Linked DNA regions of Skermanella sp. TT6. The protein of the gene in region 2 interacts with the protein of the main gene of each other region in a pairwise test. Links are inferred from orthologs where the notes say so. Each region holds a gene or a part of one and is shown on either strand. Other genes may lie near its edges. The genes, in order: IGS68_RS03830 and ftsA.

Evidence for each region.
Region 1: the proteins of ftsA (region 2) and IGS68_RS03830 interact in binary tests that used the Escherichia coli proteins (3 or more experiments, as listed by UniProt). The link is inferred for Skermanella sp. TT6 from one-to-one orthologs.

The regions. Positions count from the first base shown.
Region 1 is NZ_CP067420.1:816,082-826,454, reverse strand. What follows is about bases 4,861-7,681. They hold IGS68_RS03830 (rod shape-determining protein), read left to right. Parts: upstream 4,861-5,659; coding sequence 5,660-6,703; downstream 6,704-7,681. Other genes in these bases: mreC (rod shape-determining protein MreC), read left to right, coding at 6,803-7,681; IGS68_RS03835 (2-isopropylmalate synthase), read left to right, coding at 4,861-5,515. Also shown: leuD (3-isopropylmalate dehydratase small subunit), read left to right, coding at 1-203; leuB (3-isopropylmalate dehydrogenase), read left to right, coding at 282-1,394; IGS68_RS03845 (hypothetical protein), read left to right, coding at 1,483-2,082; IGS68_RS03840 (sigma-70 family RNA polymerase sigma factor), read right to left, coding at 2,251-2,892; more of IGS68_RS03835, read left to right, coding at 3,926-4,860; more of mreC, read left to right, coding at 7,682-7,687; rod shape-determining protein MreD, read left to right, coding at 7,708-8,220; mrdA (penicillin-binding protein 2), read left to right, coding at 8,237-10,144; rod shape-determining protein RodA, read left to right, coding at 10,141-10,373. UniProt on the Escherichia coli protein: Forms membrane-associated dynamic filaments that are essential for cell shape determination. Acts by regulating cell wall synthesis and cell elongation, and thus cell shape.
Region 2 is NZ_CP067420.1:1,457,567-1,474,732, reverse strand. The notes cover bases 3,860-6,671. They hold ftsA (cell division protein FtsA), read left to right. Parts: upstream 3,860-4,537; coding sequence 4,538-5,806; downstream 5,807-6,671. Other genes in these bases: ftsZ (cell division protein FtsZ), read left to right, coding at 5,996-6,671; IGS68_RS06835 (cell division protein FtsQ/DivIB), read left to right, coding at 3,860-4,402. Also shown: murG (undecaprenyldiphospho-muramoylpentapeptide beta-N-acetylglucosaminyltransferase), read left to right, coding at 1-179; murB (UDP-N-acetylmuramate dehydrogenase), read left to right, coding at 1,606-2,580; IGS68_RS06840 (D-alanine--D-alanine ligase), read left to right, coding at 2,577-3,506; more of IGS68_RS06835, read left to right, coding at 3,494-3,859; more of ftsZ, read left to right, coding at 6,672-7,807; lpxC (UDP-3-O-acyl-N-acetylglucosamine deacetylase), read left to right, coding at 8,124-9,038; IGS68_RS06815 (class I SAM-dependent methyltransferase), read left to right, coding at 9,139-10,650; IGS68_RS06810 (bifunctional riboflavin kinase/FAD synthetase), read right to left, coding at 10,660-11,604; IGS68_RS06805 (MaoC family dehydratase), read right to left, coding at 11,737-12,186; IGS68_RS06800 (SDR family NAD(P)-dependent oxidoreductase), read left to right, coding at 12,425-13,228; IGS68_RS06795 (LysE family translocator), read right to left, coding at 13,236-13,859; IGS68_RS06790 (hypothetical protein), read right to left, coding at 14,157-14,378; IGS68_RS06785 (hypothetical protein), read left to right, coding at 14,573-15,322; IGS68_RS06780 (alpha/beta hydrolase), read left to right, coding at 15,439-16,473; IGS68_RS06775 (orotate phosphoribosyltransferase), read right to left, coding at 16,432-17,145. UniProt on the Escherichia coli protein: Essential cell division protein that assists in the assembly of the Z ring. May serve as the principal membrane anchor for the Z ring.

The DNA.
Region 1 (10,373 bases), 650 kb from region 2 along the record:
CCAACGCCGTCGTCACGGTGGACCTGGAGAAGCAGGAGATCACCGGCCCCGACGGCGGCAAGGTCCGGTTCGACGTCGATCCCTTCCGGAAGCACTGCCTGCTCAACGGCCTGGACGACATCGGCCTGACGCTGGAGCACGCGGGCTCGATCGACACTTACGAGACATCGCAGCGCGGCACGCAACCCTGGTTGTGGGCATAGCGCATCAGGGGAGCTTTTCAGGAGCGCCGCGGCGCACTACAAAGCTTCCCGACAGATAATCCATGGAGTGAACACGCGATGTCCGCCAACAAGAAGCTGCTGATACTGCCCGGTGATGGTATCGGCCCGGAAGTGATGCGCCAGGTGCGGCGTGTGATCGACTGGATGGACCGTCGCAGGCGAGTGACGTTCGACGTGCAGGAAGGCCTGGTCGGCGGCATCGCCATCGACCATTACGGCGTTCCCATTTCCGACGAGACCATGGCCGATGCCATGGGCGTGGATGCCGTGCTGCTGGGCGCCGTCGGCGGCCCCAAGTGGGACAATATCGGCTTCGACAAGCGCCCCGAGGCCGGGCTGCTGCGCCTGCGCAAGGAGCTGGGCCTGTTCGCCAACCTGCGCCCGGCGATCGTGTTCGACGCTCTGGTGGACGCCTCGACCCTCAAGGCGGACATCGTCCGCGGCCTCGACCTGATGATCGTCCGGGAGCTGACCGGCGGCGTCTATTTCGGCGAGCCCCGCGGGATCGAGGACCTGCCCGACGGCCAGCGCCGCGGCGTCAACACCCAGGTCTACACCACGTCCGAGATCCACCGCGTCGCCCGCGTCGCCTTCGAGCTGGCGCGCAAGCGGCAGAACAAGGTCTGCTCGGTCGAAAAGGCCAACGTGATGGAATCCGGCCTGCTGTGGCGCCAGGAGGTGACCGCCCTGCACAAGGCCGAATATTCCGACGTCGAGCTGTCGCACATGTACGCCGACAACTGCGCCATGCAGCTGATCAAGAACCCCAAGCAGTTCGACGTCATCGTCACGGACAACCTGTTCGGCGACATGCTGTCGGACGAGGCGGCGATGATGACCGGCTCGCTCGGCATGCTTCCCTCGGCCTCGCTGGGCGCCCCCGACGACACCGGCCGCCGCCGCGCCCTGTACGAGCCGGTCCACGGCTCCGCCCCGGACATCGCCGGCCGCGACCTCGCCAACCCGATCGCCACGCTGCTCAGCTTCGCCATGATGCTGCGCTACTCGTTCGACATGAACGAGGATGCCGACCTGATCGAGCAGGCGGTCCAGACCGTGCTGAACGGCGGCACCCGCACCTCCGACATCATGGCGCCGGGCATGGCCCGCTGCTCCACGTCGGTGATGGGTGACTCGATCGTCCGCGTCCTGGAGCGGATCGCCGCCTGACCCAAGCCGAAGCGCGGGCCGACCCCGGCCCGTGCTTCCCGGTATCCCGAAACGCCTCGCGTCACCGCGCCGCATCGACCGTCGCGTGATGGCTCGTGGGCCACGTTGCGATGCGACTATCAAGGCGCTGGTCTGGACCGGCACCCCGGCCCTGCCGCGCATCCTGACCGGCACCGGCGTCGAGCGCTTCGTTTCGACCGAGTTCGCCAGCATCCGCCTGCGCCACCCCGACATGGTGGCCGAGCTGGCCGGCGGCGTCCTTCACCTGGAACTGGAATCAGGCTCCTCCCCGGACATCGTCTGGCGGATGTACGAGCATGACGGCCTGATCTCCGAACGCTACGGCAACGCGCCGGTCACCCAGCTCGTGCTGCGCCTCGGCGAGCGCCGGTCCGACGAGCCCGCCGGCATCTTCCATCCCAGCCTGAACTTCCGCTTCGAGGTCCGCTACATCGCCGACTTCGACGCCGGCCCGCTGCCCGACAGCCCGTCGCCCAACGGCGCGGTACTGCTAATCCTGTGCAAATGCGACGATATTCGAGAGCGCGTGCGCGCGATCCTGGCACGACTCGCGACGCTCGGCAGGCGGGACCGGAGCGGTTCGACATGGTCGGAAACCGCTCAGCCACCTTCAACGCCGCCGCCAAGCATCGCTTCGAGGCCCTGCCGCCCTGCTTACGAGGCTTGAAGCCGGGGGTGCTGTCGTGGTGACCACCTTGTCGTCCGGCGCCGGCGGGGCGTCAAATCGCCGAACCGTCGTCCTGAACCTGCAATCCTGCCTGCCGACAGAGCCAGAAAGAAAAGGCCGCCGTCCCTTGCGGGACGGCGGCCTTTCCGGTCTTCGTCCGATACGGGATCAGGTCCCGGTGCGGCGTTCCTCGAATTCCATGCCCGAATGCACGGTCCGCGCGGCGGCGGCGGCCGAGCGCTGGAAGGCCAGGACGACGGCGGCCATCTCGCGGCTGGTGGCGGGGGTCAGCGGGCGGCCGGGCAACCGGGTCACGCCGTCCTCGCCCACTTCGCCGTCCATCAGGCGGCGGAGCGCCTCGCGGCCGCGGCAGAGGCGCGACTTGACGGTGCCGACCTTGGCGCCCAGCACGTCGGCCGCTTCCTCGTAGCTCATGCCCTCGAGGCCGATGAGGAGAAGCACTTCACGCATTTCCGGGGTCAGCCGGGCCAGGGCCCGCTCCAGGTCGCGGACGGCGAGGCCGTGCTCCTGGGCGGCCGGCGCCGGCGGGCTCAGCGCCTCCAGCGTCTCGTCCGGCGTCGCGGTGGTGCGGGCGCGGCGCAGCTCGTTGATATGGGCGTTGCGGAGAATGGTGAACAGCCAGGCGCGCATGTTGGTGCCCGGCGTGTAGCTGTCCAGGCGGGTCAGCGCCCGCTCGAGGGTGTCCTGGACAAGATCGTCGGCCCGCTCGGGGTGGCCGACCAGAGCCCGCGCGAAACGGCGCAGAGCGGGAATTTCCTGTTCCAACCGGTCAAGCGTGTTTTCAGACATGGGTGACAGCCTCCCCGGACATTTCCGACTTCGCGCTGTTGAGCAAGGATGGGATGGTTGAGCGCAACACCATTATTCCACTTCCTGACCAGCCGGCCGCCGTCCCGAGACGGCAGCGCCGGCCTGTTTGGGTGAACCACCGCCCGGTCCCGCGGCTGGACGCCTGCGGCGCGCCAAACACACGAACTCCTAGGCAGTAAAACCTTTGGACGCCACTTTGTTCCCGCGACCCGCAAAAAATTCCGGCTTCGAAAGATCGCGGCGTAGACCGCGTGATTTCCTTCGTCATCATCGGTTTACATCCTGCAGGACCTGCCGGAACCGGATCACCGGGGCGTCGACGTTACCTCTAGGATATAAGCCCCCTGGCCCGCAACACGACCTATCTTTAAGAAACAAAACGCTACCCCCAACGTCATATTCTGACGCTTTGTAGCCATTTTAATATCACGATCCAGCCCTTGGCCTGTCCTCGACCTGTCCCCGATGCCGGGACCCCTGTCCGGAATGTCCCGTGGCATCCAGCAAATCAGGCGGAAAACGGTTGCGGGACACCCGCCCCTTGCTTTAGACATACCGGGCCTGGGGCCTTGGTCGGACACGATAGCCGGCCAGACGCCTTAACGCAAATTTAACCATACCGGCGCCACCTTGGCACCAGCAGCCGGTCCCGGCACCCCGGCGGTGCGGACCGATTGACCGAAGGTAGAAACTGGTGATTACGCAGGCTCGCACGTCCGACATCATGAAGGCCCCCCGCGGGGACCGGATCGGTGCGCGTGCTCCGGCCATCGCCAGCACGGGCGGTTCCCTGCCCCTGCCGGAAGCGCTGCTGTCTGCCCGTGGGCTGCATGGGGCTCTCCTTCTGCGACTTATGCGCCCCTGAGCGCCGCCGTCGTCATTGACAGGTGTTCAGGGGGATCATGGCGCTCGCGCCATCCATCACCGTCGCATCATTGATATCGGTCCTGCCCGCAGTCCGGTCCCGTCAAGGGGGCCGCGGGCACCGGTAAGCACAGAAGGATCCAGTTCCATGACCGCCGCCACCGACCAGACCCCCGTCAACGCCGCCCCCTCCCCTTCCGACGCCGGCCGCGTCATCATCTTCGACACCACCCTGCGCGACGGCGAGCAGTCGCCCGGCGCCTCCATGAACCTGGAGGAGAAGCTGCGCATCGCCCGCGTGCTGGAGGAGATGGGCGTGGACGTGATCGAGGCCGGATTCCCGATCGCCTCCAACGGCGACTTCGAGGCCGTGCGCGAGATCGGCAAGGTCGTCCGCAACTCGGTCATCGCCGGACTGTCGCGCGCCAACCGCCGCGACATCGACCGCGCCGCCGAGGCCCTGCAGTTCGCCGAGCGCAAGCGCATCCACACCTTCATCTCCACCAGCCCGCTGCACATGAAGTACAAGCTGCAGATGGAGCCGGAGAAGGTGCTGCAGGCCGTCTGGGACAGCGTCACCCACGCCCGCAACCATGTGGAGGACGTGGAATGGAGCGCCGAGGACGGCTCGCGCACCGAGCACGACTTCCTGTGCCGCTGCGTCGAGACCGCGATCAAGGCGGGCGCCACCACGATCAACATCCCCGACACCGTCGGCTACGGCGTGCCGGAGGAATACGGCGCCCTGTTCACGATGCTGATCAACCGGGTGCCCAATGCCGACAAGGCGATCTTCTCGGTCCATTGCCACAACGACTTAGGGTTGGCGGTCGCCAACTCGCTGGCCGGCGTCACCGCCGGCGCCCGGCAGATCGAATGCACGATCAATGGCCTGGGCGAGCGCGCCGGCAACGCCGCGCTGGAGGAGATCGTCATGGCGCTGCGCACCCGCGCCGACGCCCTGCCCTACACCACAGGCATCCAGACCGAGCAGATCATGACGGCGTCCCGCCTGGTATCGGCGGTGACCGGCTTCGTGGTCCAGCCGAACAAGGCGATCGTCGGCAAGAACGCCTTCGCCCATGAGTCCGGCATCCACCAGGACGGGATGCTGAAGAACGCCCAGACCTACGAGATCATGACCCCGGAATCGGTTGGCCTGAACCGCTCGACCCTGGTCATGGGCAAGCATTCCGGCCGCGCCGCCTTCCGGGCCAAGCTGAAGGACCTGGGCTACGCGCTGGGCGACAACGCCATCGAGGAGACCTTCGTCCGCTTCAAGGACTTGGCGGACAAGAAGAAGGACGTCTTCGACGAGGACATCATAGCGCTGGTCGACGACAGCATCGGCAGCACCAACGAGCGGATCCGCTTCGTCTCGCTGATGGTGGTCGCCGGCTCCAAGGGTCCCCAGCGGGCCGAGCTGGAGCTGGAGATCGACGGCGAGGCCGTGAGCACGGTCGCGACCGGGTCCGGCCCGGTGGATGCCACCTTCAACGCGATCTCGGCGCTGTTCCCCCACGAGGCCAGGCTGCAGCTGTACCAGGTCCACGCCGTGACCGAGGGCACCGACGCGCAGGCGGAAGTGACCGTCCGGCTGGAGGAGAACGGCAAGACGGTCAACGGCCAGGGCGCCGACACCGACACCCTGGTGGCGAGCTGCCGCGCCTATGTCCACGCCCTGAACAAGTTGCTGACCAAGCGTCAGAAAACGGCGCCCGAGGCACTCTCCGCTTGAGTGGTTTGCGGCGTTGCTCTATTCAAACGGATGGTGGTTCGTGCCCTCGAGCCTCCATCCAGATTACCTCCGACGGCGGCTCGCCAATGAGCCGCCGTTGTCTCGGATGGGCCGCGTCAACCGGATGAAGAGTTAATCAACTCCATGTTTTCCAAATTGCTCGGCGTCCTGTCGGCCGACATGGCGATCGACCTGGGTACGGCCAACACCCTCGTGTACGTCAAGGGGCGGGGAATCGTCCTGAACGAGCCGTCGGTCGTCGCCATCGCCACCATCCGCGGCAAGAAGCAGGTGCTCGCGGTCGGCGACGAGGCCAAGATGATGCTGGGCCGCACGCCCGGCAACATCCAGGCGATCCGGCCGCTGCGGGACGGCGTCATCGCCGACTTCGAAGTCGCCGAGGAGATGATCAAGCACTTCATCCGCAAGGTGCACAACCGCCGCAGCTTCGCGAGCCCGCAGGTGATCATCTGCGTGCCGTCGGGCTCCACCGCGGTCGAGCGGCGCGCGATCCAGGAGTCGGCCGAGTCGGCCGGCGCCCGCCGGGTCTTCCTGATCGAGGAGCCGATGGCAGCCGCGATCGGCGCGGGCCTGCCGGTGACCGAACCGACCGGCAGCATGGTCGTCGATATCGGCGGCGGTACGACCGAGGTCGCCGTGCTGTCGCTGGGCGGCATCGTCTATTCCCGCTCGGTCCGCGTCGGCGGCGACAAGATGGACGAGGCGATCATCGGCTATATCCGCCGCAACCACAACCTGCTGGTCGGCGAGAGCTCGGCCGAGCGGATCAAGAAGGAGATCGGCTCCGCCTGCCCGCCCGAGGACGGCGAGGGCCGGATCATGGAGATCAAGGGCCGCGACCTGATGAACGGCGTGCCCAAGGAACTGATCATCAGCGAGCGCCAGATCGCGGAATCCCTGTCCGAGCCGGTCAGCGCCATCATCGAGGCGGTGAAGGTGGCCCTGGAGCACACGGCGCCGGAACTGGCCGCCGACATCGTGGACAAGGGCATCGTGCTGACCGGCGGCGGCGCCCTGCTCAGCAACCTGGATTATGTGCTGCGCCACGCGACGGGCCTTCCGGTCTCCATCGCCGACGATCCGCTGTCCTGCGTGGCGCTCGGCACGGGCCGGGCTCTCGAAGAGATGAAGACGCTTAAGCACGTTCTCATCCAGATGTACTCCTGATATTCATAATCGGCGCGGCACACTCCCTCCAGGAGGGCTGCCGCCCGTGCAACCTCCTGACATCCGGCTTTCAGCCCCGCAGAGCACAGGAAAGGCCCCGTGAAGACACGTGCCACCGGATCCGTGGTTCGTCTCGCCGCACCCCTGCGCGCGCTGGCCCAGCGATTCTCCTTCCTTCTCCTGGTGTTCGCCGCCATAGCCCTGATGATGGTCGGCAAGGTCGACACCGTGCTGGTGGACGGGCTGCGGGTCCGGGTGACCGATGCCTTCGCCCCGATCCTGGACGCGATCTCCCGCCCCGCGGCGACGGCGGCCCATTTCGTCGAGAGCCTGCACGAGATCGTCAACCTGCGCGGTGAGAACGAGCGGCTCCGGCAGGAGAACGCGGCGCTGCTGCAGTGGCAGCAGGCGGCCCAGCGGCTCGACGCCGAGAACCGCAGCCTGCGCAGCCTGCTGAACTACAAGCCCGAACTGGCCGCCTCCTACATCACGGCCCGGGTCGTCGCCGATCCCGGCGGCGCCTTCGTCCGCACCGTCGTCGTCACCGCCGGCCGGCGCGACGGCGTCAGGCCCGGCCAGGCCGCCGTGTCCGGCCGGGGATTGATGGGCCGCGTGGTCCAGGCGGGGGAATGGTCGTCGCGCGTCCTGCTGATCACGGACCTCAACTCGCGCATCCCGGTGGTGATCGAGCCGTCGCGCCAGCGCGCCGTGATGGGCGGCGACAATTCCGGGACGCCGCGCCTGCTCTATCTGCCGGGCGACACCGCGCCGGCGGTCGGCGACAGGGTGGTGACCTCGGGGCATGGCGGCATGTTCCCGCCGGGGCTGCCGGTCGGGCTGGTCGCGGAGGTGGGCGAGAGCGCGATCCGGGTGCAGCCCTTCGTCGATCCCGGGCGGGTCGAGCATGTCCAGCTGGTCAATTTCGGGCTGTCCGGCGGCCTTGGCGCCAATGCCCCGGCGGACGCCGCCGGCGGCCTGAACTGACGCCGGCGGGACCCTTGCCCATGACCGGCGGCTTCTGGAGCAGGATCGACCAGACGGGGCGCAACATGGCGCCCCTGTCGATCACGGCGGCCCTGATGCTGGTCGGGATGGTGCCCCTGCACCTGCCCAACTATGCCCCGGTGGCCCCCATGCTGCCGCTGATGGCGGTCTATTACTGGGTGATCCACCGGCCCGACCTGCTGCGCCCCAGCATGGCGTTCGGCCTGGGCCTGCTCCAGGACCTGCTGAGCGGAACCCCGCTGGGGATGACGCCGCTGATCCATGTGCTGGTCTACTGGGTGGTGCTGACCCAGCGGCGTTTCTTCCTGGGGACGTCCTTCGCGATGCTGTGGTTCGGGTTCGCGCTGGTGGCCTTCGGCGCCGGCCTGGTCGGCTGGCTCGCCTGGTCGATCCTGAACCTGCGGCTGCTGTCGCCCAACTCTGCCCTGATGCAGTCGACCATGACGGTGGCGGTGTTCCCGCTGTTCGGCTGGCTGTTCATCCGCATCCACCGCGCCTTTCTCCAGGCCTGACGAGGTCCTTGCCGCCATGGAGCGCGATACCGATAGATACCGCAGCCTGACCCGGCGGGCCCTGATGCTGGGCGGCATGCAGGCCGGCCTGCTGTCGACGCTGGTCGCCCGGATGTATTACCTGCAGGTGCTGGAGTCCGACCGATACACGGTGCTGGCGGAAGAGAACCGGATCAACATGCGCCTGCTCGCCCCGTCGCGCGGCCAGGTGCTGGACCGGTTCGGCGTGCCGCTGGCGGTGAACCAGCAGAATTTCCGCGTGGTCATGGTGTCGGAGCAGGCGCGCAAGATCGACCGCATGCTGACGCTGATCTCGGAGATCGTGCCGCTGACCGAGGCGGACTGGCGCCGCATCACCCGCGAGATCCAGCGCAAGCGCGCCTTCGTGCCGGTCACGGTGAAGGAGAACCTGACCTGGGATCAGGTCACCATGATCGAGGTGAACGCCCCCGACCTGCCCGGCGTCTCGATCGAGGTCGGCGAACTGCGCAGCTATCCCTACGAAGCCGCGACCGCCCATTTCCTGGGCTATGTCGGCGCCGTGTCGGAATCCGAGCTGAACGGCGATCCGGTCCTGGCGCTGCCCGGCTTCCGCATCGGCAAGTCGGGCATGGAGAAGTTCCACGACGCCAGCCTGCGCGGCGTCGCGGGCACCAGCCAGTTGGAGGTCAACGCGGTCGGCCGGGTGATCCGCGAGCTGTCGCGCCAGGAGGGCCAGCCCGGCCGCGACCTCACGCTGACCATCGACATCGGCCTGCAGCAATACGCCCAGGATCGGCTGAAGGAGGAGAAGAGCGCCGCGGCCGTCGTGATGGACGTGCATACCGGCGGCATCTACTCCATGGCGTCGAATCCCAGCTACGACCCCAACCTGTTCACGACGGGCATCAACGCGGAGGCCTGGGAGGACCTGCTGTCCGACCCGACGACCCCGCTGACCAACAAGGTGGTCGCCGGTCAGTACGCGCCCGGCTCCACCTTCAAGATGCTGGTGGCGCTGGCGGCGCTGGACAGCGGCATCGTCGGGCCGCGCCATACGGTGTTCTGCCCCGGCCACATGGACCTGGGCGACCACCGCTTCCATTGCTGGAAGAAGGGCGGGCACGGCACGCTGGACCTGGTCGGCGCGCTCAAGCATTCCTGCGATACCTTCTTCTACGACCTGGCGCGCCGGATCGGCATCGACCGCATCCACGACATGGCGAAGCGCTTCGGCATGGGCCAGCGGACCCAGCTCGACCTGCCCAGCGAGCGGCCGGGACTGATCCCCAGCCGGGAGTGGAAGCAGGCCAACCTGGGCAAGTCCTGGACCCAGGGGGAGTCGCTGATCGCCGCAATCGGCCAGGGCTATGTGCTGGCGACCCCGCTGCAGCTCGCGGTGATGCTGTCCCGGCTGGTCAACGGCGGCTTCGCGGTCAAGCCGCACCTGACCAAGCAGATCGAGCGCGGACCGGCGGAACAGACCGCCTGGCCTTCCCTGGGTGTCAACAAGGGCCACCTGGACCTGGTGCTCCAGGGCATGAACGCCGTGATGAACCAGCCGGGCGGCACCGCCTACAAGATGCGCATAGCCGAGGCCGGCTTCGAGATGGGCGGCAAGACGGGGACCAGCCAGGTCCGCCGCATCACCATGGCGGAACGCAGCACCGGCGTCCTGAAGAACGAGCAGCTGCCGTGGCGCCAGCGCGACCACGCGCTGTTCGTCGGCTTCGCGCCGCTGCACGCGCCGCGCTACGCCTGCGCCGTCATCGTCGAGCATGGCGGCGGCGGCTCGGCGGTGGCGGCGCCGATCGCCCGCGACATCCTGCTGGAGGTCCAGCGCCGCGACAGCGCGCGGGGCGTGCCCCAGGTCTCCAGCGCGGTCCCGGCGGCGGAGCCGGCCCAGCCGGCTCCGGGGGACAAGCCGGGGAGGATCGGCGGATGAACGGCGACTTCCTGGGCCACCAGCCGGAACTGACGCTGGGCGAAAAGCTGTGGCAGATCAATTGGAAGCTGATCCTGCTGCTGACGGCCATCGCCTCGGTCGGCTGGGCCATGCTCTATTCGGCGGCCAACGGCAGCGTCGATCCCTGGGCCTCCCGCCAGGCGGTCCGGTTCGGCGCGGGCATCTGCGTGATGGTGGCGGTTGGGCTGATCGACCTGCGGCTGTGGCT
Region 2 (17,166 bases):
CCGCCACCCTGGCCAAGGCGGCCGAGGCGGCCCGCGCGCGCGGCGCCGCGGACGCGGCCTCGCTCCTGGCCGACATCGTCATCGACATCGCCCCTGGCGCCGCCAAGGGCGCCGCGTCACCCCGAAGCGACCGGCCCAAGGCCGGCGCGGACCGTTACTCCACCGAGGCCGCCGAATAATGAGAGCCCTGCCCCTGTCCATCGGGACGATCCACTTCGTCGGTATCGGCGGGATCGGCATGAGCGGCATCGCCGAGGTGCTGCGGAACCTGGGTTATTCCGTCCGCGGGTCCGACATCGCCGACAGCGCCAACGTCAAGCGCCTGCGCGCCCTGGGCATCCCGGTCGAGATCGGCCATCGCGGCGAGAACCTGGCCGACGCCTCGGTCGTGGTGATCTCCTCCGCGGTCAAGAAGGACAATCCCGAGGTCGCCGCGGCCCGTACCGCCCTGATCCCGGTGGTCCGCCGGGCCGAGATGCTGGGCGAGCTGATGCGGCTGAAATGGTCGATCGCGATCGGCGGCACCCACGGCAAGACCACGACCACCAGCATGGTCGGCACCCTGCTGGAAGGCGCCGGGCTGGACCCGACCGTGATCAACGGCGGCATCATCAACGCCTACGGCACCAACACCCGCCTGGGCGCCGGCGACTGGATGGTGGTCGAGGCGGACGAGAGCGACGGCACCTTCACCAAGCTGCCGGCGCTGATCACCGTCGTGACCAACATCGACCCCGAGCACCTGGACCATTACGGGACCTTCGACGGGGTCCGCTCCGCCTTCGACAGCTTCGTGCAGAACATCCCCTTCTACGGCTTCGCGGCGCTGTGCATCGACCATCCCGAGGTCCAGGCGATGATCCCGCGCGTCGCCGACCGCCGGATCGTGACCTACGGCTTCAGCCCGCAGGCCGACGTGCGCGCGGTGGACGTGGTGACCGGGACCGACGGCGCCCGCTTCGACGTGGCGCTCAGCGACCGCGTCGCCGGGGAGCCGCGCGTGATCGAGGGCATCCACCTGCCGATGTTCGGGCTGCACAACGTGCAGAACAGCCTGGCGGCCATCGCGGTCGGCAACGAGATGGGCATCGACGGCGACAAGATCCGGTCCAGCTTCGCCCGCTTCTCCGGCGTCAAGCGGCGCTTCACCAAGACGGGGGAGAGCAACGGCGTCACCGTGATCGACGATTACGGCCACCACCCGGTGGAGATCGCCGCCGTGCTGAAGGCGGCGCGGACCGCCGGGACCGGCCGGACCATCGCGGTGGTCCAGCCGCACCGCTACAGCCGGCTGCACAGCCTGTTCGAGGATTTCTGCGCCTGTTTCAACGACGCCGACACTGTCCTGGTCGCCGACGTCTATGCCGCCGGCGAGCAGCCGATCGAGGGCGCCGACCGCGACGGCCTGGTAGAGGGGCTCCGGATGCGCGGCCACCGCCAGGTGCTGCCGCTGCCGTCGGCGGAAGCCCTTCCCTCCATGGTCCGCGACCTCGCCCAGCCCGGCGACTTCGTCGTCTGCCTGGGCGCCGGCAACATCACCGCCTGGGCCAACGCCCTGCCCGGCGAGCTGGACAAGCTCCACGGCACCGAGGGAGGCAAGAACCGATGACGGCGGCCGCTCCCATGCACCACCACGAGCCCCACCTGATCGACCGCCTGCCGGCGGTGCGCGGACGGGTGACCGCGAACGCGCCGCTGGCGAACGTCACCTGGTTCCGCGTCGGCGGTCCGGCGGAGGTGATGTTCAGGCCGGCCGACGCCGCCGACCTGGCCGGCTTCCTGGCGGGCTGCCCGGCCGACGTGCCGGTGACCGTGATCGGCGTCGCGTCGAACCTGCTGGTGCGCGACGGCGGCGTGCCCGGCGTCGTGGTCCGGCTGGGCCGCGCCTTCGCCGAGATAGCCGTGGACGGCGGGACGGCGGACGGCATGGAGATCCGCGCCGGCGCCGCCGCGCTGGACCTGAACGTCGCGGTGGCGGCGCGCGACGCCGGCATCGCCGGGCTGGAGTTCCTGTCGGGCATCCCCGGCACGATCGGCGGCGCGCTCCGCATGAACGGCGGCGCCTACGGCCGCGAACTGTCCGACGTGGTGGTCTCGGCCACCGCCCTGGACCGCCAGGGGCGGGAGCACGTTCTGGACCGAGGGGCGCTGGGCCTGACCTACCGGCACTGCGCGGTGCCGGAGGATTGGATCTTCACCGGCGCCACGCTGCGCGGGCATCCCGGCGATCCTGCCGGGATCGGCCACCGCATGCACGAGATCTCGTCGGCCCGGGCCGACAGCCAGCCGGTGCGCGCGCGGACCGGCGGCTCGACCTTCGCCAACCCGCCGGGCGAGAAGGCCTGGGCGCTGATCGACCGCGCCGGCTGCCGGGGCCTGATGATCGGCGGCGCGCAGGTGTCGGAGAAGCACTGCAACTTCCTGCTCAACCTGGGTTCCGCCACGGCGGACGACCTGGAGTCCCTGGGCGAGGAGGTCCGCCGCCGCGTCTACGAGACGTCGGGCATCGAGCTGCGCTGGGAAATCCGCCGCATCGGCGTTCCCGCGCCGGGCAAGACCATTCCGGGGAGCACGCCATGACCGCGAAGCCGCAGCATGTCGCCGTCCTGCTGGGCGGCTGGTCGGCCGAGCGGGAGGTGTCGCTGGTCAGCGGCGCCGCCGCGGCCAGGGCGCTGCGGGAGAGCGGCTACCGGGTCACCGAGATCGACGTGAGCCGCGACCTGGGCGCGCTGATGGCCGCCCTGACGCCGCGCCCCGACGTGGTGTTCAACGCGCTGCACGGCCGCGGCGGCGAGGACGGGACGATCCAGGGCGTGCTGGACATCCTGGGCCTGCGCTACACCCATTCCGGCATGACGGCCTCCGCGATCGCCATGGACAAGACGCTGACCAAGCGGTTGCTGGAGAGCGTCGGCGTCCGCTCGCCCAAGGGGATGGTGGCGACGCGGGAGCAGGTGCTGGCCGGCGACATCATGCCAGCCCCCTATGTGCTGAAGCCCAACAACGAGGGATCGAGCGTCGGCATCCGGATCGTCCGCCCGGGGGACAACCGCGACCTGGTGGACGCCGAGAGCTGGAACCACGGCGAGACGGTCCTGATCGAGCAATACATCCCCGGCCGCGACCTGACCGTCGCGGTGATGGGCGACCGTGCCCTGACCGTGACCGAGATCCGGCCCCATTCCGGCTTCTATGACTATTCGGCGAAGTATACCGACGGTCGGGCTACGCACCTCGTCCCGGCCCCCGCCCCGCAGGCCGTTCTGGACGAGGCCATGCGGATGGCCCTGCTCGCCCACCGGACTTTGGGCTGTGCCGGGGTGAGCCGCAGCGACTTCCGTTGGGACGATGCAATTAAGGATAGCGCCGGAGTTTATTTCCTAGAAATTAACACACAGCCCGGTATGACCCCCCTGTCCTTGGTTCCCGAACAGGCGGCACATCTGGGTATATCCTTTGCCGAACTGGTCGTCTGGATGGTGGAGAACGCCGCATGTCACGTGTGAACAAGCCGACCCTCTGCGCGCCACGCGACCTTCGCGCCCGCACGGCGGAGCGCGCGCGCAACGCCACCCAGAAGGCCACGGAGAAGGCGAACCGCCGCCGGTCCTGGCCGCGCTGGACCGAGAAGGCGATGCGCCTGGGCCTGATCGCGTTCCCGATCCTGCTGGCCGGCGGCGCCGGGGCCTGGGCCTATCAGACCGGGTGGTTCGGCACCATGGCCGACCGGACGACCGCCGCCCTGATCGACCTGACCGTCGATGCCGGGCTGGAGGTCCAGGAGGTGCTGGTCGAAGGCCGGGTCGAGACCGACCGGAACGCCGTGATGGCGGCGATCCAGGTCAAGCGCGGCGACCCGATCCTGCGGTTCGATCCGGAGGCGGCGCGCGCCGGCCTGGAACGGCTGCGCTGGGTCGCGACCGCCACGGTCGAACGCCGCCTGCCCGACACCGTGTTCGTCAAGCTGGACGAGCGCAGGCCGATGGCGCTGTGGCAGCGCGACGGGAAGCTGGCGCTGATCGACCGCGACGGCGAGGTGCTGACCGAGCGCGAATTGGGCCGCTACAACAACCTGCTCCAGATCATCGGCGCCGATGCGCCGAAACACGCGCCGGAACTGCTGGGGCACCTGGCGACCGTGCCCGCGCTGTTCGAGCGGGTCAATGCCGCCAGCCGCGTCGGCGGCCGGCGCTGGGACCTGCATCTGGCCAACGGCGTCGTGGTCCGCCTGCCGGAGAGCGACATCGGCGGCGCCCTGAAGCATCTGGCCGAGCAGGAGCTGAAGCAACCGGTGCTTGATCGCGACATAGTCGCCGTCGACCTCCGCCTGCCGGACCGGCTGGTGATCCAGACTTCGGCGACTGCGGCACAACGTCGCCGTGTGCCTGAGGAAAAGATCTAAAGCCGTATCCGACTAACCGAAATAGGTAATACATACCAAATGCAGTAAGGCAATCGCCGTTTGAAATACTGTATCTTGGGATGATAAAGTGATTACTGCGTTAGGCCGAGGCCTGAGGGGACTGCGAGCGAAGCGATGGCCTTCAACGGGAGCAAGAGAGTGAAGCGACCGGTGCGCGGCGGGGTAATCGCCGCGCTGGACGTCGGCACAACCAAGGTCTGCTGCTTCATCGCGCGGGTCGAGGATGGCGGCGCGTTGCGGATCATCGGGATCGGCCATCAGGTATCACGCGGCCTGAGGGCCGGCACCATCGTCGACATGGACGCGGCGGAACAGGCGATCGGCACGACCGTCCACGCCGCGGAGCAGATGGCGGGCGAGACGATCCGCGAGGTGCTGGTCAACATCTCCGGCGGCCAGCCGGTCTCGCAGACGACCAACGTCGAGATCCCGATCGGCGGGCACGAGGTCGGCGACGCCGACGTGCGCCGGGCCCTGGCCCAGGCTCGCCAGTTCCAGGGCAACGCCGACCAGGAGCTGATCCACTCCATCGCGGTCGGCTATTCGATGGACGGCAACCGCGGCATCCGCGACCCCCGCGGCATGTTCGGCGAGAAGCTGGGAGTCCAGCTCCACACCGTGACCGCGGGATCGAGCGCGGTCCGCAATCTCGCCACCTGCGTCGCCCGCTGCCACCTGGACATCGAGAGCTTCGTCGTCTCCCCCTTCGCCAGCGGCCTCGCGGCCCTGGTCGAGGACGAGATGGAGCTGGGCTGCACCCTGATCGACATGGGGGGCGGCACCACGACCATCTCGGTCTTCTTCGACGGCAAGTGCGTCTACACCGACTGCGTGCCGGTCGGCGGCAGCCACGTGACGAACGACATCGCGCGGGGCCTGACCACGCCCGTGGCCCACGCGGAGCGCATGAAGACCCTGTACGGCAGCGCCATCGCCAACGTCGCCGACGAGCGCGAGATCATCGACGTGCCCCAGGTCGGCGAGGACGAGCCGGCCCAGGCCAACCACGTCCCCAAGTCCCTGCTGGTCGGCATCATCCAGCCCCGGCTGGAGGAGATCTTCGAACTGGTCCGCGCCCGCCTGGAAGTCAGCGGCATGGGCAAGGTGGCCGGCCGCCGGGTCGTGCTGACGGGCGCCGCCAGCCAGCTGCCGGGCACGCGCGAGCTGGCCCAGCTCATCCTGGACAAGCAGGTCCGGCTCGGCCGGCCGATGCGGATCGACGGGCTGGCGGAAGCCACCGGCGGTCCCGCCTTCTCGACGGCGGCGGGGCTGCTGGCCTTCGCGGTGCAGAGCCACGCGGAGCTTCCGGGCTTCAGCGCCGAGGCGGAACCGCCGAAACATCTTTGGGGACGCGTGAGCCTCTGGCTGAAGGAGAACCTATGAGCCGGGGCCAGGAACAGTCGACAAAGCGGAACAGCGCGCCGCGCGGATGCCGGGACAGAGACGCCCGCATCCGTGAAAGCGATCGGACACGACGGGCGATATGCAGGCCGGCACTGACCGGCGGTGTGAAAACCAACATGAATTCATGGAATTGAATTCGGGCGAATTCGAAGGGAACTGGAGGCTGTCATGATCAATCTCAGCATGCCGGAAATCGAAGTGGATCTGCGGCCGCACATCACGGTGTTCGGCGTCGGCGGGGCTGGCGGCAACGCCGTCAACAACATGATCAAGTCGAACCTGGAAGGCGTCGAGTTCGTCGTCGCCAACACCGATGCGCAGGCGCTGAAGGGCGCCCTGGCGGAGAAGCGCCTCCAGCTCGGCACCACGATCACGCGCGGCCTGGGCGCCGGCTCGCGCCCGGACGTCGGCCGCGCCGCGGCGGAGGAGCAGCTGGCCGAGATCATGGGCTACCTGGAAGGTGCCAACATGGTCTTCATCACCGCCGGCATGGGCGGCGGCACCGGCACCGGCGCGGCGCCGGTGATCGCGCGGGCCGCGCGGGAGCAGGGCATCCTGACCGTCGGCGTGGTGACCAAGCCGTTCCACTTCGAAGGCGCGCACCGCATGCGCCTGGCCGAGACCGGGATCAACGAGCTCCAGCAGTTCGTCGATACCCTGATCATCATCCCGAACCAGAACCTGTTCCGCATCGCCAACGAGAAGACCACGTTCGCCGACGCCTTCAAGATGGCCGACGACGTGCTGCATTCCGGCGTGCGCGGCGTGACCGACCTGATGGTGATGCCCGGCCTGATCAATCTCGACTTCGCCGACATCCGGTCGGTGATGACCGAGATGGGCAAGGCCATGATGGGCACCGGCGAGGCGTCGGGCGAGCGCCGGGCGATCGACGCGGCCGAGGCCGCGATCAGCAACCCGCTGCTGGACGACGTGTCCATGAAGGGCGCGCGCGGCGTGCTGATCAACATCACCGGCGGCATGGACATGACGCTGTTCGAGGTCGACGAGGCGGCCAACCGCATCCGCGACGAGGTCGATCCCGACGCCAACATCATCTTCGGCTCGACCTTCGACCAGGACCTCGACGGCCGCATGCGCGTCTCGGTGGTCGCCACCGGCATCGAGGCCGAGAAGATCGCCCATCCCCGCCCCGCCGCGGCGACCAACGGGCTGAGCGTGGTCAGCGGCGGCCGCAAGACCGTTTCGCCGGCCCCGGGACCCGCGGGCCTCGTCGCGCGCGCCGACCAGGCCCGCCAGCCGACCGACTACCACCACACGCTGGTCGCCGCCCCGATCCATCCGGGCGCGGCCCAGGGCCATGGCGGCCAGGGCCAGGGTGGTCCCCAGGGCTACGCGCCCCAGATGCATGCGCCGCACCAGGGCCACGCCGCGGTCGGCAACACCGTCCGGTCGTTCCCCATCGAACCGCAGCAGTACCAGCATCCCGAGCCGACGCCCGCCGTCTATGCGCCGCCGGCCGAGCCGGCGGCCCCCCCGGCGCCGCAGCACATGGAAGGCCAGCCGGCCCATCACCAGTCGGAACTGGCGGCCCCGCCTCGCGGCCGCGAGCCCGAACGGGTCAGCGGTCCGCTGCGCGGCCAGAACCAGGACGGCGTCTTCATCGCTCCGCGTCCGGCCGACTCCGGTCCGCGTCCGCAGAGCCAGAACCTCAACACCGAGCGCTATCTCGCCCCCACGGCGGCCCTGCCCGAGGCGGCCCCGAAGAAGCGCGGCAGCTCGCTGTTCGAGCGGGTGACCGGCCTGGGCCGGCGGATCATGGAAGGTTCGGAACCCGAGCAGCAGGCCCGCCAGGCGCCGCAGCCGCCGGCCCCGCCGGCAAGCGTCAAGCAGGCTCCGGGCGGCGCGCCGCAGGCACCCCGCCCGGCGGCCGAGCCGATGGACCGTCCGGCCAAGATGAGCCACGCCGAAGAGGAGATGCTGGACATCCCCGCCTTCCTGCGCCGCCAAGCCAACTGACCCGTGACCCGCGGGCGCCGAGGCGCCCGCGGGTCACGCGGACCGGTACCGGAAAGAGCCCCCGCCCTCGCGGCCGGGGGCTTTTTTCTTGGCCCAATGCTTGAAGCAAGAGGACACGGGTGTGATGACCATCACTCGAGGACTATGCCGCAACTGCGTAACAATCCGTAACAAAGAGTGATTTGTGCTCTGGCGCGGGACTTGATAGGTATTGATCGTGGGTAACGCCCACGACAGCCGAGTGCTTATCGAAGTATTGCCCACACGACGCATAGCAGGTAATCAAGTGTCCGAGCAAAGCCAGAGTAACGAGACGATGTTTCAGCAGACGCTGAAGAGCCCGATCAACTGCACCGGCATCGGCCTGCATTCCGGGTCCAAGGTCTCCATGCGCCTGATGCCGTCGGATGTGAATACCGGCATCGTGTTCGTGCGTACCGACCAGCCGGCCGACCGCGCGACCATTCGGGCCGACTGGGATCGGGTGACCGATACCAAGCTGTGCACCGTGGTCGCCAACGACGCCGGCGTTTCGGTCGGCACGATCGAGCACCTGATGGCAGCGCTTCGCGGTTGCGGCATCGACAACGCAGTGATCGAGCTGAACGGCCCTGAAGTGCCGATCATGGACGGCAGCTCGGCTCCCTTCGTGTTCCTGATCGAGTGCGCCGGCATCCGCCAGCAGGACAAGCCGCGCCGCCTGATCAAGGTCCTCAAGCAGGTGACGGTCGGCGACCAGACCCGCTTCGCCAGCCTGTCGCCCTCGCCGGTGACCGGCTTCAGCTTCGAGATCGATTTCGCCAGCGCCGCGGTCGCCCGCCAGGAGACCTACGTCAAGCTCGGCAGCGGCACCTTCAAGGCCGAACTGGCCCGCGCCCGCACCTTCGGCTTCCTTCACGAGGTCGACCAGATGCGGAAGCTGGGCCTGGCTCGCGGCGGTTCGCTGGACAACGCCATCGTCATCAGCGGCGACAAGGTGCTGAACGAGGGCGGCCTGCGCTACACGGACGAGTTCGTGCGCCATAAGATCCTGGACAGCATCGGCGACCTGTATCTGGCCGGCGCGCCGATCATCGGCCATTTCCATGGTTGCCGCTCGGGCCATGCGCTGAACAACCAGCTGCTGCGCGCCATGTTCGCCGACCAGACCGCCTGGTGCCATGTCGATGCCGACGAAGCCGGTGCGACGCCGGCGGAATGGGCCCGGGAGAAGATCGCGGCCGTCGCCTGATCGGCGTCCGAAACCGGACCGACCATCCCGAAAGGCACCGGAGGGCTTCCCTTCCGGTGCCTTTTTCGTTCTGATGGAGCCCTCAGCGGAGGGGCGGGCCATGTCCGGGGATCGCGCGTCGGGCTACGTGACCGAGATAGAGTATACCGGCGGATTCTATCCCGAACTGGGGCCGGTGCGGCTCGGCTTCGCGGCGCAGGCCGCCGGCCTCGGCAGTCCCGATCCCGGACTGCCCTTCACCTATCTGGAACTGGGCTGCGGCCAGGGACGCTCGACGGCGCTTCATGCCGCATCCCTGCCCCACGGCCGGTTCTTCGCCGCCGACCTGAACCCCGCCCATATCCGGAACGCCCGGGCGCTCTCCGAATCGGCCGGCCTCGCCAACGTGACCTGGCTGGAACGGAGCTTCGCCGAGCTGCTGGACGAGGATCTGCCGGATCTCGACTTCATCACGCTGCAAGGCGTCTATTCCTGGATCAGCGCGGAGAACCGCCGGCATGTGGCCGAGCTGGTCCGGCGGCGACTCAAGCCGGGCGGCCTGGTCTATCTGAGCTACAACGCCCTGCCCGGCTGGACCGCAGCGGCGCCGCTCCGCCGGCTCATGGCCGACCATGCCTCCCTCGGCACCGGGCCGCTGGAAGGCCGCATCCGCGACGCGGTCGGGTTCGCCGGCGCCCTACGCGACGCTGGGGCGCGCTATTTCGAACGCAATCCCGCCGCGGCGTCCCGCCTCGACCAGATCGCGGAGAAGTCGCCGGCCTATCTGGCCCACGAATATTTCAACCGGGACTGGACGCTGTTCTACTTCGCCGACGTCGCGGCCGAGATGGCGGAGGCCGGGCTGGGCTTCGCCGGATCGGCCCACCTGATGGACCGGGTCGAAGCCCTGACGATCCCGGCGGCGGCACGGCCGGCCTTGGCCGGTATCCACGACCCGACATTCCGCGAGACGGCGAAGGACTTCATCACCGGTCAGCCGTTCCGGCGCGACGTTTTCGTCCGGCCGGGAGCCCGGCCGGCCCCGGACCCCGTCCTGGCCCTTGTCACGCCGCGCGAGGCCTGTCCCGGCCGCGTCGCGGTCCCGGCCGGCGATTTCCGGATGGAGGGGGCGGTCCATGGTACCGTGCTGGACACCCTGGCGGGGGAACCGCAGCCGCTTTCGAGCCTGCTCGCCCTGCCGGCCCTGGCCGAACGGGGACATGGCCTGGGGCTGGAGGCGGTCATGACGCTGGTAGGGCTGGACCTGATCGGCCCCGCGCTGCCGCGGGCGGGCCTGCCCGGACGGCTGGCCTCGACGCGCCGCTTCAACGCGGCGATGCTGGACAGGCAGAGGGCCGGCCTGGAAAGCTCGGTCCATCTGGCGTCGCCGGTACTGGGGAGCGGCGTCGAGGTCAACCTGCTGGAAGGCCTGACCCTGTCGGCATGGCGGGACGGGGCCGGGGATCCGGCCCGGTTCGTCTGGAACGTGCTGGCCGGACGGGGCCAGCGCCTCGTCAAGGATGGCAGGACGCTGGAGAGCGAGGCCGGCAACCTGACGGAGATCGCGGAGCGTATCGAAGCCTTCGCGGCGGGGCGCCTGCTGGTGCTGAGCCAGCTGGGCGTCGCCGAGTGACGCGCGTCGTCAGGCTTCCGCGGCCAGCAGCCGGCGCGCGGTTTCCGCGTCGGCCAGGATCTGCTGCTTCAGCGCGTCGAAGCTCTCGAACTTGCGTTCCGGCCGGATGAAATCGATCATCTGCACCCGCAGGTGCCGGCCATAGAGGTCGCCGGAAAAGTCGAACAGATGGACCTCCAGCAGTTCCTTCAGGCCGTCGACCGTCGGTCGCCGGCCGAGATTGGCGACGCCGTCCGTCCAGACCGTCTGCGGCCCCTGGTCGATGCCGGCGCGCACGGCATAGACTCCGTAACGGGGGCGCAGATACTCTCCCAATTCCAGGTTGGCGGTCGGGAAGCCGATGGTGCGGCCCCGCTGGTCGCCATGCTCGACCCTGCCCTCCAGCTCCCAGGGGCGGCCCAGGACGACGGCGGCTTCCCGGGGATTCCCCGCGGCCAGGAGGTCGCGCACGCGGGTGGAGGAGAATACCCCGCCCGCGGCGTCGGCGGCGGGCTTCACCTCGGTCACGCCGAAGTCCGCGATCCGTGCCGCCTGGTATAGGAAACCGACGTCGCCGCCGCGCTTGTGGCCGAACACGAAGTCATAGCCGGCCACCACGTGGCTGGCACCCAGTCCGGCCAGCAGCACCTCGTCGACGAATTGCTGCGCCGTCCGTTGGGAGAACGTCTGGTCGAAATGGATCACGAACAGCAGATCGACCCCGAGATCCTCGATATGCCTGGCCTTGGTGCGGAAGGGAGTGAGGCGGAACGGCGCGTCGGCCGGCCGGAACAGGCTGCGCGGATGGGGTTCGAAGGTGAGCACGGCGAGCGGCTTGCCGCTGGCCCTGGCGATGTCGGCGGCGGTGCCGATGACGATCCGGTGACCGCTATGGACGCCATCGAAGTTGCCCAGCGCCACCACGGCGCCGCGCGCGTCCTCCGGCAGGTCTGTATAGTGTCTGAATAGTCTCATACCGGGCACCCCCTCGCCGCCCGGACCTCGATTAGCTCAAAAGAACAAGGATGTATATAGGCGGCGAGCGGCGCGTGGTAAGCGCGCCGAGCCCGGTGGCCCACGGTCCCCGGGGAGCGGACCTCCCGTCCGTCACATGCGCGAGGGGACCATCAGCAGGGCGTCGCCGTCGATCACCACGTTGCCCGCCACGGTGCAGACCGTCTTGACCGCGACGCGCCGCTTCTCGGGGAAGACCTCGGTGACGGTGACGCGCGCCTGCACGGTGTCGCCCGGCTTGACCGGCGCCTTGAACTTCAGGTTCTGGCTCAGATAGATGCAGCCGGGGCCGGGCAGCTTGGTGCCGAGCACGGTCGAGATCAGGCTGGCGGTCAGCATGCCATGGGCGATGCGGCCCTGGAACATGGTGGTGCTGGCGAATTCCTGGTTGAGATGCACCGGGTTGGTGTCGCCCGAAACGCCGGCATACAGCACGATGTCGGCGTCGGTCACGGTCCGCGCGTATACGGCGGACTGGCCGACGAAGAGGTCCTCGAGAAAAAACCCGGTCAGGCCGTCGTTGGCACCGCGCACGTCATCCATAATCCGACCTCTTCCAATTCCTATTGCACACGGATTGTGCATCACGAAGCTGTTTTTTCGCAATGCGGCATAACCGCGCCCAAGCCACCATCCCATAAGACTTATGAAGGAGAGGTTAGTTCCCGATACCTGTTGAATCGGCCCGGCGCGTTTGACTTTCCGGCTACCCGAGCAACCGTCTATCGGATCCGCCGCACTTCCCGTCAGGGACTCCCGGCACTTCAAAGGATGGCACAGCATGAGTCACGGCTTCGCTCTCATCACCGGCGGCACCACCGGCATCGGCGCCGCCTTCGCCAGGCTGCTTCCGGAAAGCACCAACCTGCTGCTCGTCGCACGCAACGAGGAGAGGCTCTCCGAACGGCGCGCCGAGCTGGAGAGGTCGGGCCGCACGGTGGAGACGGTCGCCGCCGATCTTTCCACGCGTGAAGGCCGCGACAAGCTGCTGGACAAGGCGTCCGAATGCGAGATCGACCTGCTGATCAACAATGCCGGGGCGGGCCGCTTCGCCCGAGTCCTGGACAACGACCCGGACGACGAGCTGGCGACGGTGGAACTGAACGTCGTCGCCCCGACCGTGCTGACCCGCGCGCTGCTGCCGGGCATGATCGAGCGCGCCCGGCGCGATGGCCGGCGGTGCGGGCTGATCCTGGTGTCCAGCACGACCGCCTTCCAGCCGATCCCGCTGCTCACGACCTATTCGGCGACCAAGTCCTTCGTGCTGGCCTATGGCGAAGGCCTTCGGGAGGAGACGAGGCGCGACCCGCTGGATCTGCTGGTGCTCTGCCCCGGCGCCACCCGCACCGAGTTCAGCGAGCGCTCCGGCTTCGACCTGGGGAAGCTTCCAGGCGCCGACGACCCGATGAAGGTCGCCCGCGAGGGGCTGGAGAACCTCGGCCACCGCACCGTCCATGTGGTCGGCATGGGCACGCGGGCGGCGCTGACGCCCTTCCTGATCCCGCGCCGCATCGCGACCACGGGTGCCGGGGCGATCATGTCGATCCTCGGCAAGGCCAACCGGCTGAAGCCGCGCCAGATGTGACGCCGGATCACCCGGCGCGCAGGGCGTGCCACAGGGTGCTGACGGCGAAGCCGATGAACATCACCCCGGTCGCGCGGATGATCCAGATCTCCCCCGACCGGTACAGGCGGCGCAGCGGCGGCGTTCCCACCAGCCAGATCAGGATGGCGTCCGCGACCAGGAACCCCGCGAACACCGCGCCCAGCAGGAGCGGCGCGTTGGCCGCGGTCAGGGACTCCAGGTCCTGGGCCAGCAGCGCCGTGAAGACGGACAGGGTGACCGGATAGCTCTTGGGATTGGTGACCCCGAACATCAGGCCGCGGGCCAGGGGCCGCCGGACGGAGGTGGAGACCTGCCCGGAGGCGTCGCGCCGGACCAGGACGGCGCGGGCTCCGAGATAGAGCAGGTATGCCCCGCAGGCCAGCGCCAGCACCTGGAACACGACCGGCGCTATGACCTTGGCGCCGATCAGCGCGGTCAGCGCCAGCATCGCCCACAAGGTATCGCCGACCAGATGCCCGACCAGGAACCCCGCCCCGGCCCGCCGCCCCTGGGCGGCACCGATCCCCAGCAGGGCCAGTACGGCCGGCCCTGGCGTCAGGACGACGATGGCTCCCGCCGTCGCGGCCGCCAGCAGGATCGAGGCTTCCATGGTTTTCCACCTGTCCGTTCAGGGCATCGGTCTTCGAGGATGGCGGCATCCTGCAATTCCTGGAACCTGCGGGCAAGGGCGTCATTCGGTGTTCCGGTCAGGGCACGACGTCGCGTACGCCGCGCTCCATCTGCTCGGAATGCTCGAATCGAGGTTTTGGGTTTAAAACTTTTAATAACTTTTCCCGCCTAACTAGGCCCTGTCTGAAGCTGGCCGGCGAGTCGTGATCGGCTTAGCCATATTCCTGGATGGGCCTGACCTTTGGATGATCGAGATTTGTCGGTCGAGACATTCTTCTCATCGCCGAAACTGGCGATGAACCGAATCCGTTGGCGAACCCGCGATCACTCGGAGTACGCTGCCGCCACCATTCGTTTGGAAACGGCAGGTTTTAGGAAAGGTGCTGACCGCCTTGAATTGACCGCCCACTTGAGGCGAATCCCAAGAAAATTGAACTTCAATCTGCTGTTTTACAACAAGTGTGTATTTCGGCTTGACGTAGAGCCTGCCCGCAGTCATCGGAATTTGCTTACCGGGAAATCAACCTCATGTACACATTGGCAGGCATGGCCTCTCTTCGAAGCACAACCAGATACGAGGACAATGTCGCATGCGGAATGGCTTGACGAATTCTGCCGGAATTGCCATATAATTTACCCATATCCATATCGACCTCCTCCGTATGATAGGGAGCAGCTGAAGCTGGACCTTAAATGAACAAGGTTATGCCAACGGAGGTGGAGCGAATTGCTCGCTCCTTGATTTCCGCAGAAGAGACCAATCTGGGCATCGAGGTAACTACGCCTGTCATATACCCGAATGGCAACTGCGTGACAGTCGTCGTGGAGCAGACGCGATCCGGATTGGCCGTTCACGACGCCAGTTCCGGCGCGATGTTTCTCGCATCCGAAGGTATTCACTTCACCCGCCAGATCGCTAGAAGATTGGCGCCGCTGGTCGCCGATTACGGCTGCAAACTGGACGATGGCCGGGTTGCCAGAAACACCGACAGCACCGATCTTGCTGTGGCCATCGCACTGGTCGCAAATGCATCGCGTCTGGTCGCGGACCATGTTCTAGAAGTCAGACGCCAAACCGAAGTCGAGTTCCGCCATGCCGTCACTGAACGCCTCCGGGAATTCGTCGGAGAAAGGCTGCGCGAGAACGAGACTTTCCACGGTGCCAGCGGACGGGTCTACAGGGTGGCAAACGTGATTCTGGATGCGGAACAAGCGTGCCCCATCGCATTCATCGTATCGCTGGCGTCTCGCGGTACGGTGCCCGCCTGCTTCTCCGAAATGTTCGATCTGAAGAATGCATTCCCAACCGTGGCGAACGAATCAGTGTATGCCGAGCACGGCGACCTCCGTCCGGAAGACAAGGCTTTTCTCGGACAAGTGAGCAAGGTGATCGCCTTCGGCCAGGCTTCGACGGAATTTGCCAAGTTCAAGGCGGCCGTCTGATGATCCTGCACCGTGAGACTGGCGGGAACGTTTCCGGCGAGCAGTGTTGATACCGCCTTGCCAAGTCTTGCGGGATCCTGGCAATCAGAAGTGATCGTCGTTCATCGGAGCCCCCCGTGCCGGACTTGGCCACATCCGCCGCATCCCCAGCCGACCTCGCGGCGGCAGCGCCCGTTCGCCCGGAACCGCCGCCGGCCATCGGCTGGCTGACCCTGCCGGATGGGGCGGTGGTCCGCCATGCCTGCTGGGAGCCCGACGGGGCGCCCCGGGCGACGCTGCTGATGCTGAACGGGCGGTCGGAGTTCATCGAGAAGTACACCGAACTGGCGCGTGACTGGAACGCGCGCGGGTTCCGCGTCTTCAGCCTGGATTGGCGCGGCCAGGGGCTTTCCACCCGGCCACTGCCGCCGCCCCGCCATGAACGGCATTACCTGACCGACTTCGCGATCCTGGAGGAAGACCTGCAGGTCTTCCTGGAACGGGTCGTCGTGCCGCGGCAGGCCGGGCCGCTGGTGCTCTATGCCCATTCCATGGGCGGGCATGTCGCGGCGCGCTACCTTACGTCGGGCTGGCATCATTTCGCCGCCGCCGTGCTGTCGGCGCCGATGGCGGACATCGACACGCAGGGGTTCCCCCGCCCCGTGGTGCGCGCTCTGGCGGCGCTGATGAGCCTCGCCGGGTTCGGCACCGCCTATGCCCTCGGGCAGGGCGACTATGATCCGGACCGGCAGGATTTCGCGACCAACCCCGTCACCCACGACGCGAGGCGCTGGGCGGTCCATCACCAGTGGTTCCGCGCCCATCCGGAACTGCGGGTCGGCGGAGTCACCTGGGCGTGGCTGCACGCGACCTTCCGCTCGGTGGACCTGCTGGCCCGGCCGGAGACGTCGGCGGCCGTCGATCTGCCCATGCTGGTGCTGAGCCCGGTGCAGGACCCGCTGATCCCCCCCGAGGCGCACCGGGACCTGTGCCGGCGCTACCACAAGTGCCGGCTGGTGCGCTACCCCGAGGCCCGGCACGAGATCATGATGGAGGCCGACGATCTCCGCGCGCGGGCCTGGGCCGATATCGACGGCTTCCTGGCCGAGGTGCTGCCGGAAGCGCCCGCCCTACGAGGAGGGATACTCGGCGACGCCGCCATGGGCGCCTGACCAGTCCACCGGGTTGTTCAGGAACTTCTCGACCTCGCCCAGGGTGTGCGTGTCGAAATAATTGTTGTCCTTGGCGACGCGAAGCACGTCCCACCAGGTCGCCAGCGCGTGCAGGCGCACGCCCATGTTGGCCATGTTGGTGCGGCTTTGCGGGAAGATGCCGTAGTGGAAGACCACGAAGGTGTCGGATACCCGGGCGCCGGCATCGCGGAGCGCCTGGACGAAGTTGATCTTGCTCTTGCCGTCGGTGGTCAGGTCCTCGACCAGCAGGGTGCGGGCCCCCTCCACCACGTCGCCCTCGATCTGGGCGTTGCGGCCGAAGCCCTTGGGCTTCTTCCGGATATACTGCATCGGCAGGGCCAGCCGGTCGGCGATCCAGGCGGCGAACGGAATGCCCGCGGTCTCGCCGCCGGCGACGATGTCGATCGACTCGAACCCGACCTCCCGGGCCAGGGTGGCCGCCGCGAAATCCACCACGGCGCCGCGGGCGCGCGGATAGGAGATGATCTTGCGGCAGTCGATATAGACGGGGCTGGCCCAGCCGGACGTGAAGATGAACGGCTTGTCGCCGTTGAAATGCACCGCCTTGATCTCGATCAGCATCTTGGCGGTGAGCGTGGCAATGAAGTCCGGATCGTAGGTCGTGCCGAGCGAGGCGTGGGGCGAGGTCATGGGCGGGGTCCGTGGCAGGAG